3 regions of the Clostridium sp. CM042 genome follow, and region 1 is predicted to be linked to each of the others. Evidence: riboswitches for the same ligand, from Rfam matches in the RefSeq annotation. Region 1 holds a riboswitch; each other region holds the start of a gene.

Region 1 (4,694 bases):
ACATTTTTCCACCCCTTAATCATCACTTCCGTGCTGTAATCATCACTTTCGTGCTATAATCATCACTTTTGGTGATGTAATATTATTTCTTGTGTCTACGACTGATGCCCTATACAAATCCATTTTTCTCGAGAAAATCCATACCAATAGATTCCTTTTCTTTTGGAGTTTCACCATATTTAAGTAGTTTTTCAATATACTTCGCCATCATATCACTTTCAAGGTTAACCTCGTCACCTATCTTTTTACTTATTAAAGTAGTTTCACCTTTTGTATGAGGTATAATTGATACTTTAAAAATGTTTTCATCAACATATGCTACAGTTAAACTAATACCGTCAATTGCTATTGATCCTTTATGTACAATGTACTTTAATATATCCTTTGTAGTTTCAACAGACACCCAAGTGGCATTTCCTTCGATGCACAACTCTACAATGATTCCTATTCCATCAATATGTCCACTTACTATATGGCCTCCTAACCTATCACTAGCCATTAATGCCCTTTCCAAATTGACATGAGAACCAGGTTTTAATTTTCCTAAATTACTACTTCTTATAGTCTCTGCCATTACATCTACACTGAAGCTATTTTTATTAAATTCTGTTACGGTAAGGCACACTCCATTTGTACTAACGCTGTCACCAATCTTTATTCCACACATAACCTTTGCAGCTTTTATGGCAATTCTCGCAGACCTCGCACCTTTTTCTATAGACTTTATTTCTCCAATTTCCTCAATTAACCCTGTAAACATCTATTCACCTCCTTTCTATGTTGCGATATAAATTATCATCATTGACTACTATCAGATGATAGTTTTCAATTAATCAACTTTCTTTACGTAACCTTCTATCATAATGTCTTCGTTAAATCTAGTTACTTCAGTATCCGTAAGCAAAATAGCATCACTCACATGTTCTATTCCCTGTCCTCCTACTGGAGTCTTACCTGTTGTTCCCCCAAATATTTTCGGAGAAATAAAAGTAATAACCTTATCAACGATGCCTTCTTCTAATGCAGAATAATTTAGAGTACTGCCACCCTCAAGCAGAATACTATCTATTCCCATATCACCTAGTACTCTCATTAAATATTCTAAATTCACCCGATTATTTTTACTCGGAGTTACAATAACCTCTGCACCTTTTTGTTTAATAGCTTCAATTTTAGTATCTTTCGCAAGTTTTGTTGTAACGATAATAGTTTTTGTATTATCATCACATTTTAATACCTTTGATTCTAAGGGTATTTTTGCCGTGCTGTCTATAATTATTCTTATGGGATTTATGCTAATTTTGCCTTCTCTTCTTGTAGTAAGTTCTGGGTCATCCTTTAATACAGTTCCAATTCCCACCATAATTCCAATTACCATTTGCCTTAATTCATGCACATATGCTCTAGATTTTTCATTACTTATCCACTTTGAATCACCAATCTCAGTTGCTATTTTTCCGTCTATTGTCATAGCAGTTTTCATGATACAAAATGGTTTTTTATGAGTTATGTATTTTATAAATATTTCATTTGTTTTCTTTATTTCAGTTTCCATTATGCCCGTAGTAACTTCTATACCGTTGTTTCTAAGAATTTCTATGCCTCTCCCTGCTACCATCGGGTTAGGATCTATCATTCCAATTACTACTTTAGATATTTTGTTTCGCACTATAGCATCAGCGCAAGGTGGCGTTTTACCATAATGCGAACAAGGTTCCAAAGTTACGTACATGGTTGCACCTTCTACATCTTCTTTGGCATTTTTAAAAGCATTTACTTCTGCATGTGGTCCACCAAAATATTCATGATACCCTTCACCGATTATCCTATTATCTTTTACAATAACAGCACCAACCAATGGATTAGGATTTACGAACCCCACCGCTTTTTTAGATAATTCTAGTGCTCTTCTCATATAATAATTGTCCAATTTATCACCCCTAATTCTATAATTATGGCGCCAATCTTCATAAGTATTTCTTTCTTAGTATGCATAACTTTGGTCAAATAAAATCATATATTTAACTAAAATAATAAAAGCCCTGAAAACAAAGTTTTCAGGGCTTAATAAACTAATTACATATCTAGTTAAATCATCACCTTGCGGTGCTGTTAAATCATCACCTTGCGGTGCTGTTAAATCATCACCTACTGGTGCTGTTTACTAAATATATTCACAATAAAATACAAAAGCAGTATTAACTATCTTCCATAGTTAATAAATGGAAATCTCCTATATTTATCATTATTCTCCTTCTCTCATCCAGACTTTACTGTCGGCTCTGGAATTAAACCAGATCTACCTATCGGCTCGCGGGCTATACCGCCGGTTGGGAATTTAACCCTACCCTGAAGGATCTATTAAATTTTCAACTTAAGAATACCACTTTGTTATTTTAGTGTCAAGCAAATTCTGTAAAAATAAACAATTAATCAGAATATTAGCTATAAACACTTTTAGAAGATTCATTTATATTTTCCACTGGAAAAGAGATTTATACTACTATGATTTTCCCATCTATTCTAAAAAAATTAATAAAATTTCTACTTGTAATGATTTTATATTTATATATAAGTTAATTAATGTTTAACTATTTTTATTTTACCACTTTACATAGTTAACGTAATAAAGTAATATTATATTTATAGGATTTATAAAGGAGTGTTAATAATGAAAATTAAATTTAACTTACTAATTGTGGCAATACTTTCAACCTCTATTTTAACTGGCTGCGGAAACACCCCCACAGCTGATAATTCTTTAAATGATATAAAAGATAAAAAAGAACTAATAATTGGTCTTGATGATAACTTTCCACCAATGGGATTTAGAGATAATAGCGGTGAAATTGTAGGTTTTGACATTGATATGGCTAAAGAAGTAGGCAAGCGAATGGGCGTTAAAGTAACCTTTAAACCAGTAGAATGGGACGGCATTATATTAAGTCTAAATAATAAAGATATTGATGCTATATGGAATGGATTAACAATGACAGATAAGAGAAAAGAACAAATTGCTTTTTCTAAAGTATACCTTCAAAATAAGCAAATAATAATTGTAAAAAACAAGTCAAGTATTTCTAAAAAAAGTGATTTAAATGATAAAATTGTAGGCCTGCAAATGGGTAGTAGCAGCGAAACTGCACTTACTAAAGATTCGCTGCTTACTAATTCACTAAAAGAGGCCAAGAAATATTCAAACAATACAGAAGCACTACTCGATTTAAACGCTGATCGTATTGATGCTGTTATAATGGATGAAGTAGTTGGCAGATACTATGCTAGTAAAAAACCTGGTGATTATAAAGTTCTTAATGAAAACCTAGGAGTAGAAGATTATGGCGTAGGTATAAGAAAAACTGATACAAACCTTACTGCAGAAATAAATAAACTACTAGTAGAAATTAAAAATGATGGAACTGCCAATACTATATCAAAGAAATGGTTCGGAAAAGATATAATTTATAAACAATAAATTTCTACTCAAATAATCATGAACTTATTCTGAAGGAGTGTTATATTTGGCTAATTATATAGACATTACAACTTATATTTTAAAAGGGAGCCTCTTTACAATTAAATTGTATTTTGCAACAATAATCTTTTGCATGCCACTTGGAATAATATGCGCACTAATTAAAGTCTCAAATTTAAAAATACTTAGTAAGATTGTGGACCTCTATACTTGGTTATTTCGCGGAACACCCTTACTTCTCCAACTGTTTTTTACATATTTCGGGCTACCTATTATTGGGATTAGATTTTCTCCTTTTACTGCAGCAGCTCTTACCTTTTCTTTAAATTACGGAGCTTATTTTACAGAAATATTCAGATCCGGTATTCAATCTATAGATAAAGGCCAATATGAGGCCGCTAAAGTGTTAGGCATGAATTATAGACAAACTATGTCAAAAATAATACTTCCCCAAGCCTTTAAACGTATAATTCCACCAACTTGTAATGAGGCAATTACTCTAATAAAAGATACTGCTTTAGTAGCCGCAATTGGATTACAAGATTTACTAAGAGCTGCTAGAGAAATTGTAACTAGAGATTTTACAATCACTCCTTTTTTTATTGCCGCAATAATATATTTAATCTTTACTTCTCTTATTGTGTTGGCTTTTAAAAAACTAGAAAAAAAATATTCAGTTTACGAATAAAGAAAAACCTGCTAAATGAAGGATGGTGCTACTATGGATTTACTCAAAATATGTAAAATAAATAAAAGTTATGATAAAACCCAGGTTCTAAAGAATGTATCTTTAAGTTTAAAAAAAGGCGAAGTAATATCAATTATCGGTCCTTCTGGCTCTGGAAAAAGCACTCTGCTTAGGTGCATAAGTCGTCTTGAGCATATAGATAATGGACTCATTGAATTTAATGGCGCAACTATTGCAGAATCTAAAAAGAAAATTAATAATATTGAATCAATTAATGCTGCTAAAAAAATAGGTATGGTTTTTCAAAACTTCAATCTATTCCCTCATAAAACCGTTCTTGAGAATATAATTGAAGCTCCTATTATAGTAAATAATATAGATAAGAAAGATGCTATAGACATTGCAGAAAAACTACTTTTAAAAGTGGATTTATTAGATAAAATAAATTCTTATCCTTGTACTCTTTCTGGTGGACAAAAGCAGAGAATTGCAATTGCTAGATGTCTTGCAATGAATCCAGAATTAATTCTT
Region 2 (4,694 bases), on a different replicon from region 1:
AGCTACTAAGTTAATAATAAAAAAGAAATATAACCTAAAATACGGGTACGGCCGAGATGCGTCCCGTATTTTAGGACCATTTAGTTTAGATTCAGATGCTTTTTTACAAATTGGGTGTTTTGCCTACCCACCCGAAAATGTATATTGGGGTACGGCTGATTATCCGCAAGGTAATCAAGACGAAAACTACTACAGTGAAATTTGGATTCCTGTTAAGAAAAAATAACTACGTAAAGGATCACAATTTGGAGTTCATCAAATTCTAATTTGTAAAGTTGATGTAGAACAATTTTAGATTTAGTTTTTGTCGTATCTTTCGCATAGTGTGACTTAAATCCTACCTTTTTCATTTTTAAGGAATATGTTTAAAATATATTTTAGAGTAATTAAAATACCGATATATTCAAAGAATTCTTTGAATATATCGGTATTTTGGTAATATATGTCTTAACGTATAAAATCCGCGTTTTGCGGTTACTACCCCAAAAAGTATTATTTTTCATGGCACAGTTTAGAAAAATCCAAATCTATAAGTGTTTTTTTATTTTCTATACATTCTTTTCTGCAAATCATATATTTCTTTACCCATGGGCTGCAACTATCAAAAGTTTTCCAATTATATAGCATTGAATACATTATAATTTCTCTTAATTTTAAAAACAATGGTAATTTCGTAATCCAATAATTATCTAAATGATTTTCCTTGTTATAACCTTCTAAAAAATATTTTATAAAGCATCTTGCATCTTCTTCTTTTTCATTAGAATCATAGTTTTCTACATAAAAATAAAATAATTGAATAGAAATATCATTTACAAACCAGCCATATTCACAATCATCAAAATCAAAATATGTTATTACATTATCAGAAACGTTAAAATTTTTAAAGTGAATATCAGAATGAATAATCCCGTATGAAGAATGATTCTTAGGTAATTGATTTAATTCATTTAATGTGTTGTAAAACTCTTTATATATAATCGTCTCACTTTTGTCAACAGTTATGTTTATGTAATTTAATAAATTTGAATTATGCCATTGAGGTCTATAAAAATATTTTTTATTTAAATTGCATTGTTTTGATAAGTTATGCATTTCACCTGTGAGTCTTCCCATATTTTCAAATAATTCTTTATTTCTATATTGTTTTTTTGCATATATACCATATGCTTTTTTAAAAGCTGTTATAAAAAAGTCATTGCCATCTACAGTTACAACTTCAATTAGGTTACCATTAAGAGATTCTATTGCACTAGACACAGAAACTTTATTATCAGATAAGAAACTAATCCAATCTAATTCTCCATATATGAACTTTAAATTTCTTCTTTTACTATTTGAAACTCTAAGAATATATTCTTTATTGTCTTTAGAATAACTGTAGACAATATTTTGATGACTTATAAGCTTTTTTAAACTGTTTCTGCTTATTCCATAGCGGTCTAAACACGCATTTATAATCTTATTATTAAGCTCCATTATATTTTTATCTCCCCAATACAAATTATTCGTCTGAACAATATAGTGCTATATTTACTATAAATACTAGCCAATTTTTTTAATAGCATCTATTAATTGAATTGGCTCATTTATTACAAATTTATTATTAGGATATTTACTTCTGTCATATCCCCAACCATATTCAACTAAAATTATATGTTCAATCTTAGCCTCTATTGCAGAACTATAATCAGATAATCTATCACCAATTACTATCACTTCATTAGTTTTAAGATTATATTTTTCAAGTATAAGTTTAAATTTTTTAGATTTGTCGGTTGTACAATTACCATCTATAAAAGAAAAATATTTGTATATATTATACTTTTTAAGCTTTTGTATAACTTCTTTTGTATAATTTGAAGATATTAAGGTTAAATTGTAATAAGTATTTGCCCAACTTAAAACATCTTTAATTCCATAAAAAATTTCTGGATTTTGATTTCCTATCTCTTCCCCAAAAATTTCCATAGCTTTTTTTTGTTCATCTATGTCCATGCCAAGATTTTTGTAACATTCACTAAAATTAGCTCCATATGATTTTCTAAATTCGTCAATTGAATCAGGAATTTTCACATTAAGTTTATTTCCTATAGTTTTATATATATCGTAAACAGTAGGAAGTGAATCTACTATTACACCATCGTAATCAAAAATTATTAATTTAATCATTTTTTATCTCCTCCCCCAATAATTTAGTATACTTTTAAAATCACTTATTTATTTGGGCATTGCATAAAATACAGAATCCCATAGATTTGAGTTATAATGGAACATTAAAATAAATAGTAAAAAACACCACAGGAATGCACCTATGATGGTTTTTAATTTCATCAACTTACATATTTTGTTTATATTCAAAAATATCATCTATAGAAACAACAGTCATATCATGTTTTTTAGCAAAATCAATTATCTGTGGCAATTTCATCATTGTTCCATCAGCATTTGTAAGTTCACACAAAATTCCTGTTGGTTTATGTCCTGCTAAACGCATAAGATCAACAGTACCTTCTGTATGTCCACGTCTAACTAAAATCCCTCCTGTACGTGCACAAAGCGGAAAAACGTGGCCAGGGTGACATAAATCTTCAGGTTTACAGTCATCTTTTACAGCAGTAAGAATTGTAGTAACTCTATCAGCAGCGGAAACTCCTGTAGTTACGCCTTCTTTAGCTTCAATTGAAATAGTAAATGCAGTTTCATATTTACATGTATTATTAGGAACCATTTGAGGTAAATTTAACTCTTTAATTTTATCCTCTGTTAAACAGAGACAAACAATACCGCTGCATTCTCTAATTAACATAGCCATTTGAGGCACAGTAAGTGTTTCAGCAGGAAAAATAAGATCTCCTTCATTTTCACGATTTTCATCATCAACAAGAATTATACCTTTACCTTGTTTAAGAATACCCAATGCTTTTTCTACACGTTGTAAATTATTACCAAATTGATTCAATAGTGATTCATTCATTAAAAACCCCTCCAAATTATAATAAATTTTACATAAAGTACCTAAAGATTTATACTGTATGTGTATTATCTTTCTGTGGAATTTGGCTATGACTGCAATATCACACTAGCATGTCTATTTTGTATATGCTAAACAGTTATCTACAAATTAACTTTTTTGATTATATAATGATGGCTTGATCACTGATCATTATGTAATAAAGTTAGTTTTTATTTTTAACACATTTTCCTAAATTACACCACAAAAAATCCCCTTAAGCAGCCTTAAGGGGATTTGAGAACACAACAAATATATATAATAAAAACTACGTATAATTGCATTCACCTTCTTTCATCCAGACTATACTGTCGGCTCCGGAATTTAACCGAATCTGCCTTACGGCTTGCGGGCTATACCGCCGATAGGGAATTTCACCCAACCCTGAAGGATACTTTATATAACTTTATTATTAATATACCATTCACATTATTCCTTGTCAAACCAAAAAATCAAATTATAACCATTAAAGAGAAACTTAAGTTAAAATAGTTTCTTTTCAATGGGACATTGGTATTAGGGGCACTAACTGGCGTGTTTACAACGAAAAACTAATAATATGCAACAGAAACTTACCCATTATTAGGATATTCTGATAATTTACAGGATAAATTTATTGCATTTAGGACCTTAGAGATATTACTTTTACCTATAAATAAAAGTAATTCTATAAAATCTTTCTCTTTTTTGTTATAATAGGTATCATAGATGTTTTGAATCCTAGGGTCTGCTTGTAGCATTGCAGTGCTTGAAGCTAATGATCCTGGCTTTCTTTTAAAGGTATTAAGATAATGTTCAAGCTTAATAGACCATTCATGAAATCCTAACTTCTTTTCATGGGAAGCTATTTTTTTACCCTCACTAAAGCAAACAATGTCATTGGAATATATTTTTATGAATATTCTTTTTCCAACATACATATCAGGTACAGAATACCGACAGGTATTCACTGAGAATGTCGAATATTTATCCACTCTAGGTTCTTCTATCCTAGCAGTGTCAAGTTTTGCAATATAAGGCCCCATATGTTGTCTTTCCTCATTAAGAATTTCTTTTGCAGTTTTCATATTTTTTATTTTTTGTGGTTGGCTATTCAATTTATCGCATGTTTCCATCAGATATTTATTAGCTTCTTCTAATGATTTAAAACTATCATTTTTACAAAAAGACTTACGTCGTACTACCTCTACACTTCGCTCGACATGACCTTTTTCATTTCCAGCTCGAGTATTGCAAAACCTAAAGTCAAAGCCATAATACATGGACATTTTAAGCAATGCATCCGTAGGTTCTTTCTCAGTAGGTCCTACAAATTTTTTAACTGCAACTCTCATGTTATCATAAACGATTGTTCTATATACTTGTCCTATATGTTCAAAAAACAAAGCATGAGCTTCTTGAAAACACTCTGAATTTTGTTTAGCAAATAACTGTGCATATCTATAATTCCCTTTTGCAGATGTAAATACAGCCATTTGAAATGTTCTATCCAGAGCATTAATAGTTAACTTTACTTCCCCCCAATCAAATTCACAAATATCCCCAAGCTCATATTCTGATTTTATAAATGCCTCGGCTCCATTCTCAAGTAATTTATTTATATAGTTACTCACAGTTGGATAACTTATATCGTAATCGTCTTCTTTTAACGCTTCATATATATCAATTTTCTTTTTTTGCT
Region 3 (4,694 bases), 1.2 Mb from region 1:
TGCACTTCAAGGTGCTGGAGATATTATTAGTGAAATGATTTCAGACGAAGCTGATTACAGAAAGTGGATTAGAGCATTAGTGCATAATCAAGGGAACGTTGAAACTAAAGGTAGTTCTGACGATACTACTCCATTTGAAATGTATTATGAGTATAAAGAAGGGGTTAAATCTATTCCGCCGCATAGAATCCTTGCTATAAATAGAGGCGAAACTAGTAAGATACTTTCCGTTAAAATTAAAGCTGATAATGATAAGATTATTGAATACTTAAGAGCAAAATGTTTAAAAGGAAATAATATAACCGATAAGTATATAGAGTTAAGTATAATTGATTCAGTAAAAAGACTTATATTTCCTTCCATTGAGAGAGAAGTAAGAGCTGAACTTACAGAAAAAGGTGAAATTGGTGCTATTAATATATTTAAAGCTAATTTAAAGGCGCTCTTAATGCAATCACCTATAAAAGGAAAGGTTGTGCTTGGATTTGACCCAGGGTTTAGAACTGGTTGTAAAATAGCAGTACTTGATGATACTGGTAAGCTTTTAGATATAGCTACAGTATACGCTACTGCGGGCAGTAAGGACGGTATCCAAAAATCTATAGATATTATTAAAAAATTGGTAATTAAGCATAATGTAGAAGTAATATCACTGGGAAATGGAACTGCTAGTCGTGAGTCTGAAGAAATTTTAGCTCAGATAATTCAAGAACTTAAAGATGAGTGCTCAAAAGATTTATATTATGTTATAGTTTCAGAGGCAGGTGCGTCAGTATATTCTGCGTCTGAGCTTGCGTCTAAAGAATATCCAAATATAGACGTGTCTATTCGAGGAGCTATTTCTATAGGACGAAGACTTCAAGATCCACTGGTCGAACTTGTGAAAATTGATCCAAAAGCTATTGGAGTGGGCCAATACCAACATGATGTGGCTCCTAAGAAACTCGATGAATCCTTAAAAGGAGTAGTTGAAGATTGCGTTAATGCTGTTGGTGTAGATCTTAATATTGCAACACCTTCTTTATTAACTTATATATCAGGGATAAATGCTGCTATAGCTCAAAATATTGTAGTGTATAGAGAAGAAAATGGTAAATTTAAAACTAGAAAAGAATTATTAAAAGTGAAAAGATTAGGAGCAAAAGCATATGAGCAATGTGCAGGATTTTTAAGGGTTATGGAGAGTAATGAATTTTTAGACAACACGTCAATTCATCCAGAAACTTATAATGCTACTAAAAAATTATTGGATTTTTTAAGTTATACAAAAGAAGATCTCAAATCTTTAAATTTTAAAGATTTGGATGAGAGGTTAAAAGATATTAATCTAAATGAACTTGCACAAACATTAGAATTAGGCGGTCCAACGCTTAGAGACATTATTAAAGAAATTAAAAAGCCTGGTAGAGATCCAAGGGAAGAACTACCGAAGCCTATATTAAAGACTGGTGTAGTTCAAATGGCAGACCTTAAACCAGGAATGAAACTTATGGGAACAGTTAGAAACGTATCTGACTTTGGAGCGTTTGTTGATATTGGAGTTCATCAAGATGGATTAGTACATATAAGCCAATTATCAGATAAATTTGTGAAGCATCCATTAGATATTGTAAGTGTTGGAGATATAGTAGAGGTTAGCGTTATTGAAGTTGATGAGAAAAGAAAAAGAATATCATTATCAATGAAAAATAATTAATTAATGTGTTGCTTATTTTACTGTATTTGTATATAATATAAAATATAAAAATAAAATTTAATAATCTTCAGGGCGGGGCTAATTTCCCCACCGGCGGTAAAGCCCGCGAGCCGTAAGGCTGATTCGGTTTAACGACATTTTGGAAGGCGATTTTCCTTCCGAAGTCGTTAAGACAGCACCCTTGGGTGATGATTTGATTCCGAAGCCGACAGTATAGTCTGGATAAAAGAAGATGTGATATATATATAAATTCGCCCTGGCATAGTTCTATGTCAGGGTTTTTATTATATCCATCCCTAGGAGATATAGTTAATTAGGGGGCACTAAAAATGAGAGACGAAAAACTTGTTAAACTAATCAAAATTTCACTTTTATCTGTTATGGCTTTTCTTTTGATGTACATTGAGTTACCAATACCGATTTTCCCTGATTTCTTAAAAATTGACATCAGCGACCTGCCAGCACTTTTAGGAGCCTTTGCATTAGGACCAATAGCGGGAGTAGTTATTGAACTCTTTAAAAATATACTACATGGGATGCTAGCTACTAAAACAGCCTTCGTTGGAGAAGTAGCAAATTTTCTAGTGGGTTCATGTTTAGTATTAGTATCTGGATATATTTATAAGGCCCGCAAAAGTAAAGGTGGAGCTATTGCTGGATTATTAATAGGAGTAATTTGTATGTCGATTTTTGCAGGGATATTAAACTATTTTGTTGTTTTACCTTTATACGAAAAAGTATTAGGATTCCCAGTAGCTGCTGTTATAGAAATGGGATCAAAAATAAATCATAACATTGTGGATTTGAATACTTTCATTATTTGGTCTATTATCCCTTTTAATTTACTTAAAGGAATAGTATTATCAGCAATGACTTTAGCTTTATATAAAAGTGTTTCGCCTATACTTCATAAAGAGAATATGGAGAGAGAATACAAAAGTAGAGAACAAAAAATATAAAAAAGGGTACTAACAAACTAAAGGATGACTTCTGCAAAATGCAGAAGTCATCCTTTAGCTTTATTATTCACCATTCACAATTAACCATGCGTTTAAATGTAGATATGGATGTTTTAGGATATATTCCATATCTATTGAGATCTAGTAAAGAATCTCCTCTCTTTACGCTTCCGTTATTAACAGTAACGGCCATTCGTATTCCTATTTTAGGTAGAAGGTTTAATACATCGTCGTTATGGTGACCATAAGGATAAGAAAGATAATGGCTACCGGTTAGTTCCGTATTTTTTATTAAATCTTTTTTTACAAAATCTAAAGACTTTGTAATTAAATAACCCTTGTTATTCTCTGTTTTATGTAAATTATGGGTATGGTTTGAATATTCAAATACATCGGTAGTTTTAGCGATATCTTTCCAGCTTAAGAACTGTTGTGTTTTAGGGTTAAATTCAACGCTATTATCTTTAACATAAGATGTAATTAAAAATTGTGCAGCTTTAAAATTATATTTCTTCAAAATGGGATAGGCATAAATGTAGCTACTTAAATATCCATCATCAAATGTTATACATACTGATTTTTTAGGTAGTTCCATATTCCCCAAAAGCCACTGTTCTAATTCAGCTAGATTTATTGTAGTATATTTATTAGTGTATAAGTAGTCCATTTGTTGCTGAAAATTTTCAAGATTTAATACTACACCATTATTTGTAAATGTATTTTCTTTTTTCTTTAGTAGATGATGATACATCAATATTGGTATTTTTTTTGACACACCTTCAGTTTGATCAAATGTTCTAACAATCGGATCTTTAAGCGTTGTTGATAAGCGTGGGATGTTAGATGAATTATCTACTGGTTTTGGTGATTTACTCTGAGAATCATCTGAAACTATTGTGCTTTTACTGGAAGTTGGACTAGCTAAGGAATTGCATCCAACCAATAGTAATGCAAAAAATAGTGCTAATATAATTTTTTTGGTCATAAATATTACCCCTTACTCTAATATATTTTAAACAGTTCACCCACATTATACCATTTTATTCTCGTGCTTGCTAAATTTTTAGTAGAGAATATAAAAAAAGACTGGCAAGAGCTAGTCTTTTTACGCTATCTGCTATAGGTGTCGATTCCACATAATTACTGCATCTTCCCCGTTATCTTCATAATAATGACGTCTAATGCCTTCATTTTCAAAGCCATACTTTTGATATAAGTTTATAGCAGCAAAATTTGAACTTCTAACCTCTAAGGTTATTGCTGTAACTTTTTGTTTCCTGCAAATTTTAAATAATGCTTCCACGATGATGTCGCCGGCGCCATGACCACGGGCCTCAGGGTGAACTGCAACATTAGTAACATGGGCTTCATCTATAATTACCCACATTCCTCCATAACCTACTATAGAATTGCCCTTTTTTAATACAACATATTTAGCAAATTTATTATTTAGTTCACTTTGGAGTGATTCGTAGCTCCATGAAATAGGAAAACTTAATTCGCTAATATTGAGTATTGATTTAATGGATGATGCGTCCATTGGGTAAATTTTAAAATCGCTATTCATTTTTTATTTGCCTCATCTTTTCTTCGTACTCCCTCTCAGCTTGGGGTTGCCTAAGGTAGATAGGCACTGACGCATATATATCATCGAATGTTCCATTAGATAAAAGCTTGAGCCCTAATTCTCCTAGGGATGAAGCCTTAGCTAAGTTTAAATGCGCTGGCGCAAAACTGACATTAGGTAAATTTGCTATAAGTTTTTCTTTGAATTTGAAAGCTCCATCTCCTACAAAGGAAATATTGCAATTTTTCTCTTTAAGCATATTTATTAATTCATCTAAGGAAACGTTAATATAGTCACTGATGCGAGTGAGCTCATAATTATTAAAAGTATATAAGGCTGTATAAACATTATCTCTTAAAGCATCTAGCAAAGGACAAATAATCCCATCTGTATATGCTAAGTTATAGGCTAAAGAATCTAAGGTAGATACAGTTACAAAAGGCTTTTTCGAGCCTTGGCTTAATCCTTTAAT

What was found. Region 1 has a riboswitch for FMN ahead of ribD (bifunctional diaminohydroxyphosphoribosylaminopyrimidine deaminase/5-amino-6-(5-phosphoribosylamino)uracil reductase RibD). Riboswitches for the same ligand answer to the same signal wherever they lie in the genome.
Region 2: linked by a shared signal. The riboswitch ahead of ribB (3,4-dihydroxy-2-butanone-4-phosphate synthase) and the one ahead of ribD (bifunctional diaminohydroxyphosphoribosylaminopyrimidine deaminase/5-amino-6-(5-phosphoribosylamino)uracil reductase RibD) in region 1 are both predicted to bind FMN.
Region 3: linked by a shared signal. The riboswitch ahead of ACWJJ7_RS10160 (ECF transporter S component) and the one ahead of ribD (bifunctional diaminohydroxyphosphoribosylaminopyrimidine deaminase/5-amino-6-(5-phosphoribosylamino)uracil reductase RibD) in region 1 are both predicted to bind FMN.

Annotation. Positions count from the first base shown of each region.
Region 1 is NZ_CM143646.1:3,325,155-3,329,848, reverse strand. Features, by position in the region: gene ACWJJ7_RS15875 (bifunctional 3,4-dihydroxy-2-butanone-4-phosphate synthase/GTP cyclohydrolase II) at 1-4, opposite strand, end outside; gene ACWJJ7_RS15870 (riboflavin synthase) at 110-760, opposite strand; gene ribD (bifunctional diaminohydroxyphosphoribosylaminopyrimidine deaminase/5-amino-6-(5-phosphoribosylamino)uracil reductase RibD) at 830-1,930, opposite strand; FMN riboswitch at 2,248-2,361, opposite strand; gene ACWJJ7_RS15860 (amino acid ABC transporter substrate-binding protein) at 2,672-3,475, shown strand; gene ACWJJ7_RS15855 (amino acid ABC transporter permease) at 3,522-4,163, shown strand; gene ACWJJ7_RS15850 (amino acid ABC transporter ATP-binding protein) at 4,197-4,694, shown strand, end outside.
Region 2 is NZ_JBSJES010000002.1:39,855-44,548, forward strand. Features, by position in the region: gene ACWJJ7_RS18470 (peptidoglycan-binding domain-containing protein) at 1-14, shown strand, start outside; gene ACWJJ7_RS18475 (phosphotransferase enzyme family protein) at 493-1,479, opposite strand; gene ACWJJ7_RS18480 (HAD family hydrolase) at 1,546-2,172, opposite strand; gene ribB (3,4-dihydroxy-2-butanone-4-phosphate synthase) at 2,339-2,977, opposite strand; FMN riboswitch at 3,296-3,409, opposite strand; gene istA (IS21 family transposase) at 3,586-4,694, opposite strand, start outside.
Region 3 is NZ_CM143646.1:2,150,974-2,155,667, reverse strand. Features, by position in the region: gene ACWJJ7_RS10165 (Tex family protein) at 1-1,696, shown strand, start outside; FMN riboswitch at 1,756-1,934, shown strand; gene ACWJJ7_RS10160 (ECF transporter S component) at 2,026-2,655, shown strand; gene ACWJJ7_RS10155 (polysaccharide deacetylase family protein) at 2,723-3,640, opposite strand; gene rimI (ribosomal protein S18-alanine N-acetyltransferase) at 3,773-4,222, opposite strand; gene tsaB (tRNA (adenosine(37)-N6)-threonylcarbamoyltransferase complex dimerization subunit type 1 TsaB) at 4,215-4,694, opposite strand, start outside.